3 regions of the Shewanella polaris genome follow, and region 3 is predicted to be linked to each of the others. Evidence: predicted binding sites of a transcription regulator. Region 3 holds the regulator's gene; each other region holds the start of a gene.

Region 1 (2,283 bases), 1.2 Mb from region 3:
CCTCACGGCCGCCCATAGCATTAGGCTGCCCTGTTAACGAAAAGAATCCACAACCAGTTTGACCAATGTGCCCTAGCGCAAGGTGGCAATTAATCATCGCATTCGTCACATCGGTACCGATGGTTGATTGATTAACCCCCTGACAAGATGCCGTAAGCACTTTATTGTTATTGACGACTAATTGATAAAAATCTGTAAGCTGGGTGACTGAAACACCGACTTCAATGGCAAGTTGGGTTAAATTGGCGCTTAATTGTTGCGCCTGGGAAACCACAGTATCAAAGCCTTCTGTGTGTGCAGCAATGTATGCGTGGTCAACACTATTTTGATCTGCTAGATAACCGAGTAAACCATGAAAAAGCGCTAAGTCAGCACCCGGTTTAATGGCTAAATGTAAGTCAGCTTGTTTTGCGGTGGCGGTTGATAAAGGGTCGATAACCACTAAATGCGCGTTGTTGGCTTTTTTCGCAGTTAATATCCGTTGAAAAAGCACTGGATGAGTCCAAGCTGTATTAGCACCGACTAGCACTATGACCTCTGCTTGTTCTAAGTCATCATAACAACCTGGCACCACATCTTCACCAAAAGCGCGCTGCATAGCACTAACCGCTGACGACATACATAAACGCGAGTTAGTATCAATATTGGCAGTTTGTAAAAAACCTTTAGCAAACTTGTTTGCTACATAATAATCTTCAGTGAGTAATTGCCCTGATAAGTAAAGTGCAACGGAATCTGGACCATGTTCCGCAATGGTTTGCGCAAACGTGTCTGCAATCAAGGTGCTCGCATTGTCCCAATCAAGTGGTTTACCTGAACGAAGTTTAGGATAACGAAGCACATTGGGTTGAGCTAAACTGTCGAGTAAACGCTCTCCTTTTGCACATAAATGCCCTTGATTAGCAGGATGATTACTATCACCCATTAATGATACATCGGCCACATCGACATCAACCCAATCGGCTTTAGTCGAAGACACGCTAACACCGCACCCGACACCACAATAAGCACAACTAGACTGGATTGTTGACATACATCTACCCTTTCACATTAACGATTTCATGATTAAATGACTGCGAAAGCCGTGCCAAAAAGTTAACATGCTGATTTACAATAGAAATAGAAATTCAGTTAAGTTTATTACATCAACATTTGCGCAACAAAAGTGCATGCCTGCGCACTTTTGTTGCGCATCTAGTTGAAATTAAAAGAATTTTAATACCTATAAAGAGGTATGCGAATATATATTGAGTAATATAAATGAGTGTTTAACTCACCGTCTTTCATCCTTTAATTAAACATTTTTTTAAAAGGAATGATGATTTTTCCAAATTATACGAGGTTAAAACTGAATGAGTTGATACATGCTGAATGAGAATTTTAGGCAATACATTAGGGAATAACGTTCTAATTAACGCAAGTAAATTGAAAATTGATGAATAAGTTTGTTTATGAAGTTTTTCTATCGAAGAGTTCTTTGTGCGTATATACCATTACCACTAACAAGCGAGAATAAATTAATCTTATTAGTACAAAAGTATTGGATGTCTACTTCATTATTATACCGTTAAAAACAAAATACCGACATAATGTCGGTATTTTTCAGCTACTAATTTTAAACGACTAAAATAGCTTATTTAGCAACGCGGCCATCATCATGACAAGTATCACAAGTTGGCATTTCGCCTACTTTGATTTCATGTGGTGCATGACAATCTGCACACATTAAAATACCATCATGTGGCTTGTGGTTTTCATCCATTTCGGCTAATGAACCATGACAACTTTGACATTGCTCAAATTCATATGCACCATCTTTTGATGGCTCACCATCTGCGTGACAAGTTTCACAGCCACCCATTTCAACGTGAAACTCTGCGAGGGTTTCATCAGCAGCAAATGATGCAGAAGACATCATCATTACCGCAAAACCGGCCGCAAACAATGCGCTTAGTAATTTATTGCTCACTATTCATTCCTCCAATTTAGTATGTGCCCGCATTCTTTTTATCTGATACGGATCACCACACTACAACACGACACTTTACTTGAGAGTTTACTCAACAACGTTATATACAAAACAATCTAAAATTGATTGGCAATGTAAACTTAGTTAATTAGTCCACTTTAAGCAAAATTAATTTATATCAAATAATAATAGCAGTGTTAATACTTTGAATATGTGCGCTACATCATGTAAATCGATGGTTTTTAGCTAACAAACCACTTACCAACAAAAAGTACTAATTTAGCAAAATCTAACCAGAAACAGAAAAATACCCA
Region 2 (2,283 bases), 1.4 Mb from region 3:
CGAGCATCAAGGCGAACTTATCTGCCAAAAAGACAGCTTTTTAGCGGCTGCATTGGGTACTCAAGTTAGTATGAAATTTAATAAACGTTTAGGTACTGGTTTTTTTGGTGGTGAAGGTTTTATTTTGCAAAGCTTAAAAGGTGACGGTATGGCGTTTGTCCATGCAGGCGGCACTTTAATTAAAAAAGAGCTTCGGGGTGAAACATTGCGGGTCGACACTGGTTGCTTAGTGGGTTTTACCCCAGGAATAGATTATGACATTCAACGTGCAGGTTCATTAAAATCAATGGTTTTTGGCGGCGAAGGTTTGTTTCTTGCGACCTTACAAGGCCATGGTACGGTGTGGTTACAAAGCTTACCGTTTTCTCGAATGGCTGACAGAATTATTGCTCATGCACCTTCTAGTGGCGGTAAAGACCAAGGTGAAGGTTCTGTCCTTGGCGGCATAGGCCGAATGATTAACTAATTTTATTTTGCCATAGCGAAGACATTAAGAATTAGTTTTTAATAAAAAAGCCGACAACATAAAGTTGTCGGCTTTTTTATAAGATTTACATTATAAGATTAACACTATTCTTAATAGGTCGGTTTGGCAATAACGGTTTGACCAATAGGGGTTAAACTTAATAAGGCCAGCTTCATGTGTTGTATCGCAAAAGGAATACCTATAATGGTGATAAAGCAAGCCAATGCATGCACTAAGTGACCAATGGCCAACCAGATCCCAAAGAATAAAAACCACACAATGTTACCCACTAAGCCCAATGTACCCGTGCCAATGTCTTCTTCACCAGAAACGTGTTTACGGTTAACTGTTTCTTGTCCAAATGGCCAAAAAGCCAATTCGCCAATAACAAAACATGCACGACCAAATGGGATACCTATGATACTAATAAAGCATAATGCTCCTACAAACCACCAAGCGAGGCCCATAACAAATCCGCCCATTAAAAACCAAGCAATATTAAAGATTAAGCGTAAAAGTGACATTTTCATTCCTATCAGTAGTCAATATTGATTAATATATAGCGATATCCATGCCATGTTTTTAAGATATTGATTTTATGCATTAAAGTATGGTTTTACCTACTCGATTTTCTTTGGTAGTTATCATTAATACAAATGAATCGATGAAATTTGTCATTTTTTAGTTAAAATGCTCATATTACAGTTGATTGAGACAATGCATGTTTTCGATAAGCCCAGTACAGCCAATGAACTTTGGCAGACAGATTATCTATGTCAAACGGGATGATTTATTACATCCTGATTTTAGTGGTAATAAAGCACGTAAGTTTTATCATTTTTTACATCATGATTACTCACATGTTACTCAGTTAGTGGCTTCTGGATCAGCGCAGGCTAATTCATTATATTCAATGTCAGTACTTGCTAATCAGCAGGGCTGGACGTTTAATTATTATGTTAGTCATATCAGTGATTTCTTATTGCAAAACCCACAGGGTAATTATGCTGCCGCGATACAAAATGGCGCTAATATTATTGATATTGGAAATTTGGCTTATGCAGAAAATCTTGCTGGTATGCATTTAAACGATGCGATGAACTATATTGTGTCATCAGATCCCATCTACGCTGATAAAAAGCATTTATTGTATATTCCAGAAGGTGGACGTTGTCAGTATGCTGAAACTGGGATCGCGCAACTGGCTGCTGAAATAATTCAATGGGCACAAGAACAACAGAAAAATAAGCTAATGGTATTTTTACCGTCTGGTACGGGGACTACTGCAGCATATTTAAATAAGCAATTAATTCAACAGCTCGCTCAATTATCAATAGTGGATGTATTTACTATAGAGGTCATAACTTGCAGTACTGTCGGGGGTGATGAATATTTACGTCAACAATTCTCAGAGTTAGTTGACGAAATATATTATCCAAAAATTATTAATGATGGTCATAAATATCATTTTGGAAAATTATCACGACGTTGTTTTGATATGTGGGAAACAGTATGTCAGTCAGGAATTGAATTTGAATTATTGTACGATCCCGTTGGATTTTTAGTGTTACAACATTATTTAAATGAGAATGCTAACAGCGCAACAGAAATTTTATATATACATCAGGGTGGGGTGTTAGGAAATAAAACAATGTTACCTAGATACCAACGAAAGTTTTCTCGGATAGTACAAACTTAGAATGAATGTTGGAAAGGTACACTACTTTTAAGTGGTTGATAAATTTGTGTTTAAGGTGTGTTTAAGGTGTTTTTGAGGTGTTATTTGAGAGTTAATACTGAGGAATTATTTAAGATTA
Region 3 (2,283 bases):
AATTTATTTTACTCGATGAACCCTTTGCTGGTGTTGATCCTATTTCAGTTATTGATATTAAAAAAATTATCCAACAACTGAAAAGTCGCGGTTTAGGGGTATTAATTACCGACCATAATGTTCGTGAAACGTTAGATGTTTGCGAGCGGGCCTATATTGTTAGCCAAGGTAATTTAATTGCTGAAGGTACACCTGATGAAGTATTGAGCAATCAACAAGTTCGAGCTGTGTACTTAGGTGAACAATTCAAGCTATAGTTAAGTTACGGGTCTTTTAAACTATCTAACTCGTTTTGTTGAACGTTAACTAAATAACGTTAAATGTCATTGATGTATGTAACAATCAATACAGTATTTTAGATTGTCATTTTTATGGAAATCATCTAGGGATAAGCGGTAAATGAAAGCGTCACTCCAACTCAAAATGGGTCAACACTTAACCATGACCCCACAATTGCAGCAGGCTATTCGCTTACTGCAATTATCGTCATTGGAGCTACAGCAAGAAATCCAACAAGCATTGGATTCAAACCCATTGCTTGAAATAGAAGATGAGTTTTCAGAAGCAAAAAACTCCGCAAAAGAAAATCGAGACCAAGCTGATACCGACTTTAGTGACAACAGCAGCGTTAATAAAGAAAAAGACACCTCTACAGTTGACACTGCAGAGTCTATAACCAAAGAAACCATGGATGATCTAGCCATGGATACGACATGGGACGAAGTGTATACCGCCTCCCCAATGTCAGGTTCAGGCAGTGCGAGCATGCGCGACGATGACATGCCATTCCAAGGTGAAACCACTGAAGGTCTGTATGAGCATTTAGAATGGCAAAAAAATCTTACTCCCTTTTCTGAGACCGATTTAGCAATTGCCACCGCTATCATTGATGCTATTGATGAACAAGGTTATTTAACCCAAAGTACCGAAGATATTCTCGAAGCAATGGGCGATGAAACCGTTGAACTAGATGAAGTTGAAGCCGTATTAAAGCGCATTCAACACTTTGATCCTGTTGGTGTAGCGGCTAGAGATTTAAGCGAGTGCTTATTCATCCAATTAGCGCAATATGCCAACACAACCCCCCATATTGATAATGCTCGTCTGCTGATTAAAGACTATTTAGATTTAATTGCCGGGCGTGATTTTAGATTGTTAATGCGTAAAACAAAGCTAAAAGAAAACGAGTTGCGTGACGCTATCACCCTAATCCAGTCACTTAATCCTCGTCCAGGTTTATTAATTACTGCCGTAGATGACGAATACGTCATACCCGATGTTACGGTACTAAAGAAAAATGGCCGATGGGTTGTAGAGTTAAATCCTGACAACATGCCAAAAATTGGCGTTAATCAACAATACGCCGCCATGGCGCGAAGCAGTAAAAATCCGTCGGATAGTCAATTTATTCGAGGCCACTTGCAAGAAGCTAAATGGTTTATTAAAAGTATTGAAAGCCGTAACGACACATTACTCAAAGTGGCCAATTGCATTGTACAATTTCAACAAGGTTTCTTTGAATATGGCGAAGAAGCCATGAAACCAATGGTATTAAATGATATCGCTGAAGCTGTAGAAATGCATGAATCAACCATTTCACGGGTGACTACCCAAAAATACATGCACACCCCACGAGGACTGTTTGAACTAAAATACTTCTTCTCTAGCCATGTCAGCACTGACGATGGCGGTGAATGTTCATCTACTGCAATTCGTGCTTTTATCAAAAAATTAGTTGCTGCAGAAAACCAGCAAAAACCGCTGAGTGACAGTAAAATGGCCCAACTTCTGGCTGAACAGGGCATAAACGTTGCTCGTCGTACCATTGCAAAATATCGTGAAGCAATGATGATTCCACCGTCTAACCAACGTAAGAGTTTATAACCTACAAGGCAACGGAATATATTCATGATAAATTTTCAAAGCTTGAACGACACTCCGATCAGAGCCATAATGCAAACGTTGCGCTCAATGTATAAAAGTTACAACAAAGATCAAAAGCCAGTAAAATCACAGATGGCATAGTGATGTTTGCCATGTCAGAATGTACTGATATGTATACTGCAATAGACGCCCTGATCGATAAGCTCAACCGTCAGGTAATTAAACACCAACAGAAGTATACACAACACTAACGATGGAACTTTGTACCATTCTGCGACCGGAGTGCACTACCTGTGCCACCCCGGGCAGTAAGAAAAAAGTACTGGAACTCATCAGCAACTTAGTCGCTGCCCAGTACCCACCCCTATCTTCGCAAGAGGTTTTTGAAAGCCTTTTAGC

The links. The regulator sigma-54, encoded in region 3, starts transcription at its own class of promoters, with help from an activator protein. The targets are predictions, from matches to a motif close to GTTGGCACGNNNNTNGNNT.
Region 1: FH971_RS12040 (nitrate reductase) is a predicted target of sigma-54. The motif match lies at 1,074-1,092, and genes of this name have one in related genera.
Region 2: FH971_RS11600 (YccF domain-containing protein) is a predicted target of sigma-54. The motif match lies at 1,027-1,045, and genes of this name have one in related genera.

The regions. Positions count from the first base shown of each region.
Region 1 covers NZ_CP041036.1:2,764,538-2,766,820, forward strand. Annotated here, with positions in the region: gene FH971_RS12040 (nitrate reductase) at 1-1,033, opposite strand, end outside; gene cctA (tetraheme c-type cytochrome CctA) at 1,634-1,969, opposite strand.
Region 2 covers NZ_CP041036.1:2,656,645-2,658,927, reverse strand. Annotated here, with positions in the region: gene FH971_RS11605 (TIGR00266 family protein) at 1-466, shown strand, start outside; gene FH971_RS11600 (YccF domain-containing protein) at 577-990, opposite strand; gene FH971_RS11595 (1-aminocyclopropane-1-carboxylate deaminase/D-cysteine desulfhydrase) at 1,188-2,165, shown strand.
Region 3 covers NZ_CP041036.1:4,014,254-4,016,536, forward strand. Annotated here, with positions in the region: gene lptB (LPS export ABC transporter ATP-binding protein) at 1-257, shown strand, start outside; gene FH971_RS17520 (RNA polymerase factor sigma-54) at 400-1,884, shown strand; partial or broken gene hpf (ribosome hibernation-promoting factor, HPF/YfiA family) at 1,881-2,135, shown strand; gene ptsN (PTS IIA-like nitrogen regulatory protein PtsN) at 2,138-2,283, shown strand, end outside.